Regions from separate parts of the Glaciimonas sp. CA11.2 genome, predicted to be linked through region 1. Evidence: predicted binding sites of a transcription regulator. Region 1 holds the regulator's gene; each other region holds the start of a gene.
The links. The regulator FNR, encoded in region 1, switches genes on or off when oxygen is low (the NO sensors DNR and NnrR bind a similar motif). The targets are predictions, from matches to a motif close to TTGATNNNNATCAA.
Positions count from the first base shown of each region.

Region 1 (4,290 bases):
GCGCCACATCCAGAGATTGTGATGGAAATAGAATTAAAACTCCTTATTGCCCCAAGTGCGGTTAGCGCTTTTAGACGGCATCCTTTGTTAAAGCAACTGGCGATCGCCAAACCTTACCAACAACAACTTGTCAGCACCTACTTCGATACGCCGGATTGTTATCTAATGCGCCATCGGGCAGGATTTCGGGTGAGGGAAGTTGATGGCAAATTAATCCAGACATTGAAAGCGGGCGGTCAGGTCGACAGTGGCTTGCATCAGCGCAACGAATGGGAGTCCGAAGTCACGGATCTCAGGCCTGACCTGCCGGCAATTCAGGCACTGTTGAAACCCCGATCCAGATGGTTCAAGCTGTTGGGTCGACCACAGTTGATGCAGCAACTCGCCCCTGTATTCACTACGCGGTTTCAGCGGCGTATCTGGATGTTGCGTTTGCCCGAAGGTGACGAAGTAGAGTTGGCTCTCGATCAGGGCCAGATTGTCTCTAGTCATGGCGACGGCGTTATTAGTATCCCGATTAGTGAAATTGAACTGGAACTTAAATCGGGGAAGGCAGGAAATTTATTTGCCTTAGCATTAGCGCTGCAAGAGACGATAGCACTAAGCGTCGGTAATATTAGTAAGGCTGAGCGTGGTTACGGATTGTATGCACCGCAACCACCGGCGATAACAACGGCAAGCGCTCTTGCATTATCAGATAAAAAGACGATAGGAGAGGGTTTTCAGATAATTCTTGCCCATTGTCTGGAGCAAATTCAAGGTAACGAAGCTGGCATTAAATACGGGACCGATGCCGAGAGCGTACATCAAATGCGGGTTGGCGTGCGCCGCCTGCGCTCAGCGCTCGTGATTTTTAGAGACCAGTTAGCAGAACCGGAGTTTTTACTGGAGGAGTGCAAGTGGTTGGGTAGACACTTAGGAAGTGCACGTGACTGGGAAGTGTTTGCTGGTCCTACACTGGCCGCCGCGACATTCGGTTTCAACGGACCGCGGACCGTTATGCCGTTACAGAAAAAAGCCGCTGACTTTGCGAAGAAGAGCAGAAGTAATGCTGTCAAAGTTCTCAACTCTAGCCGGTATGCACGTCTTATATTGATCTTGGGCGCATGTATCCATGATGCAAATCAGCAGTTAGGGAAAAAGTCGGACACTGCCACCTCGCTACTGGAACGTGCTAATGCACCGTTGCGCCCTTTCGCCACTGCGCAGTTGCGTAGATATCAAAAGAAACTACGTCAGCGCGGAAAGGGGCTAAGTGCCATCGATGCGACAGAGCGTCACAAATTACGGATTGCGGCAAAAAAAATGCGCTATGGATTAGCGTTCTTTTCTTCGTTATATTCTGCAAAAAAAATCAAAACGTATCTTGCCGCCCTTAGCGTGCTGCAAGATACGTTAGGCGAATTAAACGATGCGCGTGTAGCTGATGGTTTATTACAGCAATGTACAGCGGGTAAGCCAAGACTGGCCGATGTTTCTGGATACGTGCGCGATTATGTCTCAGCGCATAACGAAATCAATCTTAAAAAACTCCATAAGCAATGGAAAAAAATTAAGCAGGTAAAGTCGCCTTTTTAAACGTAACAAATTGGTAGGCCCGATTTGATGTTGTGATCCGTTAGTGTTGCAGGAATAGCGAAAAGGTTAAGAGACAGCGACAGTAACGGCAGATGTTTCACAGCTTGGTTGACGTAAGGCATTACTACCGCCTGATATTTTTATCTGCTGAGTAGATTGGCGCTACTCTTTTTTGGACTTTCGCTCTTGGGTGGTGACTTTTTCACAGCTTGGTTACTTTCCCTCTACTAACATCAGCAAAGCGGGAACGTCTAATAATGTAATTTCGCGGTTGTTGACCTTCAACCATCCCATTTTTTTAAAATGAGAAAGCAACCGACTAATAGTTTCGTTTGTCAGTCCTAAGTAGTTGGCAATTTCTTCTCGAGACATCCGTAATTGAAAATTCGTAGCTGAATAGCCGCGATTTTTATATCGGGTCGAAAGATTGAGCAAAAAAGCCCCAAACCGTTGCTCTGCGCGAAGATTCCCTAATTGCAGCATGGCGTTATGATCTTGTGCAATCTCATGGCTCATCATGCGATGAAAATAATGCAGCATGATCGGGACATCTTTCAAGAGATTTTCCAAGTCCGAAAACGGCACTTCACAGACTTCACTATCCTCCAGCGCCACTGCGTTACATTGATGCCGATATGAGCTGATGGCCTCCATCCCTAGTAATTCACCGGTCATTTGAAATCCGGAAATATGGTGAGCTCCGTTGGCATTAACTTGATATGTCTTGAAATGCCCGACACGAATAGCATACAGATTGACGAATGGATCGTTCATCCGATAGAGCGCACTATCGCGCGTAATGCGCCGTCTATGTTTAACAATTTGATCCAATCGATCAAGTTCGGCCTCGGTGAGTCCGATTGGAAGGCATAGGTCGCGCAAATTGCAGTTCCCGCAATGCGTCTTTACGTTCATGACGTGTGTCGGATGTGGGGAGAGAAATGGGACTGTATTAACCATCGTGACTGATCCCTTTAAAAATAAAAAGACGCGGACGGGATGCGATATTTCTAAACCAGAATCGCCACTAAGGCGTTGATTTTCTGATTTGTTGACGATAAATTTTGATGTGGATCAGTTATTAATGTTGTCTTTATGATTACAATTGTAATCGCAATTAACTGTTCTGCAAGTCAATTTTGGAGCTTATTGCAGTCATGGGGATCACAGATTTTTAGGTGTGTTAATTTTTTGTTGATCGTATCGCTTTTTAGCCAGTATTGATCTTCCAAGGATATTTCAACAATTCGTCCAATTATGTAAGCCGTTCTCGATATTGTGGGCCAGTCAGCAGATATGCCACTTGTTGAGGTTTGAGCTCAATAGACACAGGTACAACCCGTGGCTTCGATACTGAATAGAATTTTCTTGAAAGTACGAAAATAGAGGATAGGCTGAATGGAGAGCTTTCGTTAACAAGTGAAATTGCAGGACTTATCTGGCGTCAACTATTCCTGCTATTTATTGACGTGTCATACCGGTTTTATTTATTAACCTGTTATCACGGCTCCCTTATAGGATCACTGATAAGACGTTCCAATAAGACGCTCAAATCACGCCCATGTGATGGGCCTACCGGGGAATGTACATGAAACGCACCATCAAAGTAGCTAAATCGAATATTGGTGTTTTATTGCTCTGGGCTTTATTACCTTTGTGTTTTTACGAAAACACGTTCGCAGAGTCGCCCGATACGCGACAAAAAATATATGGTGTAGAAGTACAACGGGATACCTATTTAAAAGCGGTGCGCCAGCAAATTGCCGACTTAAAAATCAAAATTGATAGTCTTAATGCTAAGGCCAAGAAGTCAGGTCGAGTTGCGAGACTGCGTATGGAGCCGACTATTCAAGGCTTTCAAAGAGATCTGAATGATCTTGATAAAAAAAGCATGGATTTGAAAAATAGTGGACTGAATGCCTGGGAAGAATTAAAAACCGACCTGGATGCTTCCATAAAGAAATTGCGCACAGCAGTTGAGGGAATGTCGCGTTAATACAAATCTATCTTCCCGCCGTCAAGCGATCCAATCTGCAATTACGCACTTACAGCGTGGAAATGATTGTTTCCACTAGTACTGCTGCGCTTTTCAAATACACTAAAGCAAAGATCTACGTGCGGTGCTCCTGCTTTTTCACGCTCACTGAGCGTGTATCGATATAATTGCGTTGAAGCAGTATTCTGTGTAGGCACAACGATTAGAGGGCGTTGATGAAAACGCCTTAAACGGTTCGTTCACCGTCGGCTAGTCGCCCGGAATTCGCAAACTTTACACCGATTTACAAAGTGTTTACTCGACCAACAATGACAAATATTATTAAACTATCGACAACTTCATCCTTATTTGCAACTTTATTTGAAACACTACGTAAAGATTATTTTTTTCTAATTTTATTCGTCATTTTGCTGATTTTGTCGGCTATTGCTCCCGAAAAAATTCAGCAGTATCCGCATTTGGTCGATTGGCCCACGATTGCGACATTGACCGGTTTGCTGGCGTTAACCAAGGGTGTTGAATTAAGCGGCTATCTGTCGCGCTTGGGTAGGCATTTAACGGTATTGATGCCAACTGAGCGCGCCCTTGCTGTTTTTCTGGTGCTCGCCACCGCATTTTTGTCGATGCTGTTGACCAACGACGTAGGACTGTTCGTCATGGTCCCGTTGACACTCAGTTTGCGCACCACGATCAAATTGCCGATAACCCGCCTGATT
Region 1 covers NZ_JAVIWL010000001.1:4,817,696-4,821,985, reverse strand. Annotated here, with positions in the region: gene RGU75_RS20875 (CHAD domain-containing protein) at 22-1,578, shown strand; gene fnr (fumarate/nitrate reduction transcriptional regulator Fnr) at 1,792-2,493, opposite strand; gene RGU75_RS20865 (hypothetical protein) at 3,167-3,574, shown strand; gene RGU75_RS20860 (SLC13 family permease) at 3,883-4,290, shown strand, end outside.

Region 2 (4,290 bases), 2.4 Mb from region 1:
GTTGCGGTGTTGGAACCTGCTCAGGATTGTCCCGCCGCTCACGTTGCGGAGCGGCACGTTTTGGCAGATTACGATGACGAAGTTGCTCTGGCAGAACTGGCCGCGTTATGTGTGGCCGTAACGACAGAGTTTGAAAATGTGTCGCATCATAGTCTGGCATTTTTAGCCGAAAGTACCTTCATCGCACCGAAGGCTGCGTGCGTTTCCATCGCGCAGGATCGCATCGTAGAAAAAGAGTTCTTCACGCAATGCAGCGTCCGTTCAAAAGTACTTCCTGCACCCTATAAAAGCATTGCGTCACTGGCTGACATTGACAGCGTACCTGCCGATCTCTTCCCCGGAATATTGAAAACAGTCCGCTTGGGTTATGACGGCAAGGGGCAATCCCGGGTGACTGATTTGGATGCGTTACGTGCAGCCTATTCGGAAATGAACGGCGTCCACTGCGTCCTAGAAAAAATGCTGCCATTGGCATATGAAGTGTCGGTATTGGTTGCGCGCGGCGTGGACGGGCAGGCCGTCGTGTATCCGATTGCGGAGAACGTCCATCGCGACGGCATCTTGTTCACGACGACTGTGCCAGGACCAAATGTCGGTGTGGAAGCGGCGGAGCGCGCACAAAATGCGGCGCTGGCAATCATTGAGCAGCTTGGTTATGTTGGCGTACTATGCATCGAATTTTTTGTGTTGGCAGACGGTTCGCTGGTGGTCAACGAGATGGCGCCGCGTCCGCATAATAGCGGTCATTACACTATCGACGCATGCATTACGAGCCAGTTTGCACAGCAGGTTAGGGCGATGGCACGGATGCCACTGGGGGATGTAAGACAGCACTCTCCTGCGATCATGCTAAATATTTTGGGTGACGTTTGGTTTGACGCGGGCAGCGATGAGGCTCGCGAACCAGCCTGGGATAAGATCGCGGCGCTTCCCGGTGCAGCGCTGCATTTATATGGCAAAACGGAAGCCCGCCGCGCCCGCAAGATGGGCCATATCACCTTCGTCGCCCCGAGTCTGGCCCAGGCAAATGCGCAACTGGTTACCGCTTGCGCTATTCTAGGTATTGTTTTGTAATGAATGTGCCATCTGATCCTCGTTTGAACTCTGGCATGCCTGAGCTTGCTTCTAAAGCCGCCCCTAAAGACGCTTCTAAAGCTGGCTCTACAACCTCAACCGACGCTTTGATCATTGATATCAAGGCGATCCAGCGTGCGGCGCGCATGTTGGAAGCGGGTGAGTTGGTTGCGTTTCCAAGTGAGACGGTCTACGGTCTTGGTGCAGACGCAGAAAATCCCGCAGCGGTAGCGAATATTTACGCAGCCAAAGGGCGCCCTTCAAATCATCCTGTCATCGTGCATATCGCACCGGAGGCAGATCTTGGCTTTTGGGCGCAGGCTATTCCACCGCAAGCGTATCAGTTGATTACGGCATTTTGGCCTGGACCGCTGACGCTGATTTTGCAGCGTGCAGATCATGTTTCCAGTGCGCTTTCCGGCGGGCAGACTTCCATTGGTATTCGCTGTCCTTCGCATCCTGTTGCGCAAGCTTTGCTGCGCGAGTTCAAAGCTGGGAAGGGCGGCATTGCGGGTCCATCTGCCAACAAATTCGGTCACGTCAGTCCCACCACTGCGCAGCACGTACGCGATGAATTTGGTGACGGGGTCAACAGCCCCATTGCGTATGTGTTGGACGGTGGGCAGAGCGAGGTCGGGATTGAGTCCACCATCATCGACTTATCCCGAATAGCGACTCATGGACCGGTGCTTTTGCGACCTGGCGACATCAGTACAGCAGAAATCGCCGCAGTGTTAGGCGCACCCGTTCACGCCGCAGATAGTGGTGCACCGCGTGCCTCAGGGACGCTGGAATCACATTACGCGCCACTAACACCGGTATTACAGATAGCGCCGGTGGATTTGCTGGCAGCTTTATCGCAAATGCATCAAGATGGACAACGACTGGCTTTGATTTCTTACTCGGCTGGCGCGGAGAAAACTGTCCCGCTAGTCGCTCACTATCCGATGCCTGAAGCTCCGCATGGCTATGCTCATAATTTATACGCCGCCTTGCGTGACCTTGATCAAGCCGGGGCCGATATGATTGTCGTCGAGGCACCGCCTCAGGACAATGCCTGGCAGGGCATTAACGATCGCCTGCGCCGCGCCGCATATGCTTTGACAGATAAATTTTCCCAATACAAGCATCTGTAGTGGCTTTGAGGAAAAAATACCACACCCCAAGTATAGTCAAAAAGATTTAAAGCTGGCATAGTGCTTAAAGAAGAATAGCACGCACGTTCTTTTTAATGGCAAAGTGTAATGATGAATTGCGACAATATCATCTAATAGCTATATGCCTATAACTAAAAATAAATAATAATAGAGCGCCGCCGGATTAATCCTTGTTCATTGGCAGGCGCCGAAATAGTAATGACAGTAGTTGCAGGGAACAAAACCCAACGCACTATTTACATTTGATTTAAGTCAATCCTGGAGAAGACGCATGAAGAAACATTTTTCTGTACTACCAAAAATCGCAGCGTTAACCTTGCTGACAATGGCTGCTTTACCCGCTATGGCGCAGCAGGCTGGCGATAATATTGTTGGCTTGGGTTGGTTTCATTTGGCACCACAGGACTCAAGTCAAAACCTGAGTGTTTCTGGCCAAACTATTCCCAATACTGGCGCTGGTGTTGGCAATGCAGACACTCTCGGTTTGCAATTCAGTCATTTCTTTACCGATAATTGGGTGTTATCTGCCGATGCCGGAATACCGCCAAAATTCAAACTGGATGGCCAAGGCATTCTTCAAGGAACCCATATCGGTTCGGCTAAGCAGTGGAGTCCAGCGGTTTTGGTCAAATATTACTTCGGTGATAAAAATAGCCAATTTCGTCCATTCGTAGGTGCTGGTGCTACGTATGTCTGGTATACCGATGTGCAATTGGATAATGGTTTTCAACAGAAGTTGAGCGGCGTTATCAGTCGCGGTCAAACCGGTGCTTTGCGTACCAGCGCTGATTTAAGCAGTTCTTTGGCACCCGTTATCAGTGCCGGTGCTAGCTACAATTTCGATGCGCATTGGTCTGTCGGTCTCTCGGTTTCTTACATTCCGTTGAAAACAAGAGCCGACTTGACTACAAGTACGCCAAGTGGCGATGTGCACAGCACTACGAAGCTGACACTAGACCCTATCGTCAGCTTCTTGTCAGTTGGTTACAAATTTTAAATAATTGCTCAAGTTCGGCCCTGAAAGGGCTGAAGTAAAGGCTGGAACAACGGTTGAACTTAGGGCCGGACTAAAAAACCTCGATCATATCGAGGTTTTTTTTACGCCAGATTTCTGGAATACCGAAATCTGTGAAATCATGAGGGAAAGTATGCACGTGGGCACGGAGTACGTTAAAGTCACTATTAATGATAAATCCACAGGGGAATGCGTATGGCTAACGAAACTGCAGTGTTAGGCGGTGGTTGCTTTTGGTGTCTTGAAGCTGTTTATCAGGAAATCAAAGGAGTCGAACATGTTGAGTCCGGTTATACCGGCGGGCATATCGTGGAGCCGACTTATGAACAAGTGTGCGATGGCACTACTGGCCATGCAGAAGTGGTGTTAATCAACTTTGATAATGAAATCATTTCTTTTCGTGCATTGCTGGAGATATTTTTTACGATACATGATCCCACTACACTTAACCGGCAAGGCAACGATATCGGGACGCAATATCGTTCGGTTATCTATTATCAGTCGCCGGAACAAAAAGAAACCGCTAAGCATGTATTGGCAGAGATGGCGTGCGTATGGGATGCACCAATTGTGACAGAACTATCGCCTGTTGAAATCTATTTCAAGGCCGAAGACTATCACCAGAACTATTTCAAACAACACCCGCTTCAAGGATATTGCGCGTTTGTCGTGGCGCCAAAAGTTGCCAAACTGCGGAAAACCTTTATGGATAAGGTCAAAGCTTAATAGCGTGCTGTTTGACGTACGACGCAACCATTTTGTAGGAACAAAAATCTGACCAGGATTCATCCGGTCAGCACGTCCATACCGACTAAAAAACAAGCTCCTATTAGGAATTGACTTGGTCTTTGCATCGAACGTCTGGCCGCCGGAGGGGACCGAAATGGGGGCGCTTGTGCGCCATCTGGACTGGTCCAAAACCGCGCTTGGCCCAATGTCTGATTGGCCTCCGAGCCTTCGTATTGCTGTCACGATGGCGCTCGATTCGCCGTTGCCGACAATCGTACTTTGGGGACCTGATTTAATCCAAATTTATAACGATGC
Region 2 covers NZ_JAVIWL010000001.1:2,460,618-2,464,907, forward strand. Annotated here, with positions in the region: gene RGU75_RS10585 (5-(carboxyamino)imidazole ribonucleotide synthase) at 1-1,074, shown strand, start outside; gene RGU75_RS10590 (L-threonylcarbamoyladenylate synthase) at 1,074-2,210, shown strand; gene RGU75_RS10595 (OmpW/AlkL family protein) at 2,503-3,228, shown strand; gene msrA (peptide-methionine (S)-S-oxide reductase MsrA) at 3,442-3,972, shown strand; gene RGU75_RS10605 (PAS domain-containing protein) at 4,088-4,290, shown strand, end outside.
Region 2: a site for FNR is predicted at 2,474-2,487, ahead of RGU75_RS10595 (OmpW/AlkL family protein). Genes of this name have one in related genera too.

Region 3 (4,290 bases), 3.4 Mb from region 1:
ATTCTCCGCACGCTACGATTTGAATCGCTTGCGCGGGGTGTTTTCCCGACCAACGCACAAGCTTGTCGGCCAATCCTATATTGGCAAAATTTTGGTACTTGATACCGCTAAGGGTGGCGTGGCGAGTGCGTGGATGTTGAATGAAATGCAGTCGCGTGACATGGTGCCACTCGCCATTGTGTTCAACAGCGTCAACCCGATTTTGGTACAAGGTGCAGCGCTTGGCGGCATCTCAATGATGGCGGGGTTCGATGAGGACGTGACGTCGTTGATTCCCCATGGTGCATTGGTAGAAATTGATCCGGCAACCAAAACCTTGCGTGTGTTGCGCGGCCCTGTTATTGCCCCGGCGTCAGCGGATGATCACCTGGCTGCTGACGGTTCGCCACAGAAGGTACGTTTTATTGGTCGCGAGTAACAACTGAGCTGTGTGGATCAGACCGTGGCGCTAGTGTGCTGGTCGGGCGTGGACAAGACGTTAAAAAGCGATGAGCTAATCGGCAACGGTCCTGAAACACTCAGTTTGAACTCATAGTTCTCAGGTCGAATGTAGAACGTCGAGTGCTCACGGACCCGACCAAGATTGCAAAAGGACGTACGCTGCATGACCAGTGTGGAGGCCCGCGACGGCAGGGCGAGTTCTTGACTGACCTTGCGTGTGGCTTGTTCTGAGCGAATGCGTATGTCGGCGCGGGCGATTTGGGCAGATGTGAAGTGGTCGAGCAAACCATAGATCGGATAGCGCTGCGCCTCTTCCCAAGTGACATTGGCGTTGTCCAACCGCAGATAGCCATAGGCGATAGCGATGGGTTTGTTATCGACCAGATACAAGCGTTTCAGAAAATGCAATTGCGTGACAGTTTCGTCGAAGGTGGCCACCAGTTCTTGCGGCGTGAGGACCGGTACAAATTCCAGCAATTGCGTTTGTGGCACGACTCCTTGTTTAAGCAAGACATCATAGAAGCCTTCCAGATCACCTAGCTCATGATGCATGACCTGGCGTGACACAAACGTCCCCTTGCCTTGTTTGCGGGTCACAAGCCCCTGACGGCCCAACTGATCGATAGCCTGACGAACAGTGACGCGGCTGACTGCGAACTGGGCCACCAGATCCGCTTCCGAAGGTAGGCGCGCCGATGGTGGGTATATGCCCTGCGCGATGTCGCGCGCCAGCGCATCGGCGATCTGCACGTACATCGCTACATTACTATGACGATCGAGTTTCATTTGGATTCCTTGATGACGCAGAGGCAGACGCAGTCCGTGCCGACAGCATTTACTTGTATTGACTCATATTATAGCTTTGCGATGCGTGGAATCGGCATGGTTTGATGCACAGAAAATCCACATTCAAGCCGCACAATCCCTTGCCACAGCGGTACTCTGACAGAGTTTGAATGCTTGCCAGTCACGATCCCTGATCTGCTTGGTCGACATTTTTGCTATGCTAGCGTCTTTCCACTGATCGGCATCATTGCATGATCCGGTAGACCCTATTTACGGAGTAGTTCATATGGCCTCTTTGCAAGAGCAATTTTTAAAAGCTGGCCTGGTCGACAAAAACAAAGCCAAAGTGGCGCACCAGGACAAGAGTAAGCAGCAAAAGGCTGAGCGCCGTGCAGGTACGTCCAGTGTTGATGAGTCGCGCCAGGCAGCACTCGACACGCAACGCAAGAATGCTGATCGCGCCCGCGAACTCAATGCACAGCGCGACGCGGCCGCAACCCAAAAGGCAATCCTGGCGCAAATTACCCAAATGGTGCAGCAGAATCGCCAGAGCAAGGGCGCTGGCGATATCGCCTATCATTTTACGCATGACAAGAAGATCGAACGGCTATATGTATCTGCCGCGGTTCAAGCGCATTTAGTGGCTGGGCGTCTGGTGATTATTTGTCAGGGTGGCGTGCCTGAATTGGTGCCTAGAATTATTGCCGACAAGATCGCGGAGCGCGATGACTCGCTCGTCGTGCGGGTGAGCAAGACTAGCACTGAAATTGACGCTGACGATCCGTATGCAGCCTTCCAGATCCCGGACGATTTGATGTGGTAATTGCGATAATGTTGGCTTGCGTTTAACGTTTTCAACGTTCGTCCTTCAGCGTCAGCGTCCGGGCTTGGCGGGCGCTCGATCCATGTATTTTTCATCTCATGTAAAAAAGTAGTTTCCCTTTTTCCGTTAAAAGTCATTAGGCGGAAGGGCGAATGTGCCGCTTTCGCAACACACGCCTGCACTGCCTCTCCGGCGGTGACTAAATTTCGGCGTTTACATTATTTTTGTCTGTCATCGCTTAACAATTCGCTCGCTTAAACGGGTTAAGGCGAACTGTAACTGTGGTTTTTCCACGATACGGAAAGTTGATTCCACACTGTGAAATGACGGCATGAAAAAAATGAGGGAATTTATACATTTTTTTTGAAAATACATTTCACATAGCAAAAAATAGTATGTAAGTATATGAAAATAAAGAGATTAATTTAAGTCATATGTCTTATATAAGACATGGCTCATATGAGAAAAACCGGCTATTATTGATCCATGCAGTTTTGCTTTGAGTTCACCGCCCTGTTGTTCGGGCATGAGTGAAGAGATGCCTCAGCACCCGATTCGTTTTTCAGTCTTACTTATTTTCAAACTTACTTTATTAAGGAATCCACATGTCACAATATCAAGAAGACATCAAAGCCATCACCGGTTTGAAGGACAAAGAAGGTAGTGCATGGAACGCGATTAATCCTGAGTCCGCTGCACGTATGCGCATTCAGAACAGATTTAAAACGGGCCTGGATATCGCACGTTACACTGCGAAAATCATGCGCGATGACATGAACAACTACGATGCTGACTCGTCCAAGTACACCCAGTCTTTGGGTTGTTGGCACGGTTTTATCGGTCAACAGAAGATGATTTCTATCAAGAAACACTTCAACAGCACCGATCGTCGCTATTTATATTTGTCGGGTTGGATGGTTGCCGCATTGCGTTCTGAGTTCGGCCCATTGCCTGACCAGTCGATGCACGAGAAGACTGCTGTAACGGCGCTGATCAAAGAGCTTTACACTTTCTTGCGTCAAGCTGATGCACGTGAGTTGGGTGGTTTATTCCGTCAATTAGACGGTGCTGAAGGTGCTGCCAAGCAAGCGATTCAGGATAAAATTGATAACCACATCACGCACGTAGTACCAATCATTGCTGATATTGATGCCGGTTTCGGTAATGCGGAAGCGACCTACCTGTTGGCTAAGCAGATGATCGAAGCGGGTGCATGCTGCATCCAGATCGAAAATCAGGTTTCTGATGAAAAGCAGTGCGGCCATCAAGACGGTAAAGTAACGGTTCCTCACGAAGACTTCCTCGCCAAAATCCGCGCGGTTCGCTACGCGTTTCTGGAACTGGGTGTAGACGACGGTGTCATCGTTGCGCGTACCGACTCATTGGGTGCTGGCCTGACCAAGCAAATCGCAGTAACGAATGAGCCTGGCGATTTGGGTGATCAATATAACTCCTTCCTCGACGTTGAAGAAGTGTCGGCCGATGCGATGAAAAACGGCGACGTCATCATCAAGCGCGACGGTAAACTTGTCCGCCCTAAGCGTTTGCCTAGTAACCTGTTCCAGTTCCGCGCTGGTACTGGTGAAGAGCGTTGTGTTCTGGACTCAATTACATCCCTGCAAAACGGTGCTGACTTACTGTGGATTGAAACTGAAAAACCACACATTGCACAAATCGGCGGTATGGTTAAGGCGATTCGTAAAGTTATTCCAAATGCCAAGCTGGTGTACAACAACAGCCCATCATTCAACTGGACACTGAACTTCCGTCAGCAAATTTTTGACATCATGAAAAGTGAAGGCAAAGATGTTTCTTCGTACGATCGCGCTGGTTTGATGAGTGTTGAATACGATGCAACGGAGTTGGCGATTGCTGCTGACGAAAAAATCCGCACTTTCCAAGCCGATTCAGCACGTGAAGCCGGTATTTTCCATCACCTGATCACGCTGCCGACTTATCATACTGCTGCATTGTCTACTGACAACCTGGCAAAGGATTACTTCGGTGATCAAGGTATGTTGGGTTATGTTGCTGGCGTTCAACGCAAAGAAATCCGTCAGGGTATCGCTTGTGTTAAGCATCAAAACATGGCCGGTTCAGACCTCGGCGATGATCACAAAGATTACTTCAGTGGCGACGCTGCGCTGAAAGCATCTGGTAAAGACAATACGATGAACCAGTTCTAATAACTGCCTCTAGTGTCAAAAAAAGCTCGCTTCGGCGAGCTTTTTTTATGGGCG
Region 3 covers NZ_JAVIWL010000001.1:1,447,520-1,451,809, reverse strand. Annotated here, with positions in the region: gene RGU75_RS06245 (aconitase X swivel domain-containing protein) at 1-418, shown strand, start outside; gene RGU75_RS06240 (GntR family transcriptional regulator) at 436-1,227, opposite strand; gene RGU75_RS06235 (DUF2058 domain-containing protein) at 1,514-2,050, shown strand; gene RGU75_RS06230 (isocitrate lyase) at 2,656-4,236, shown strand.
Region 3: a site for FNR is predicted at 2,471-2,484, ahead of RGU75_RS06230 (isocitrate lyase). Genes of this name have one in related genera too.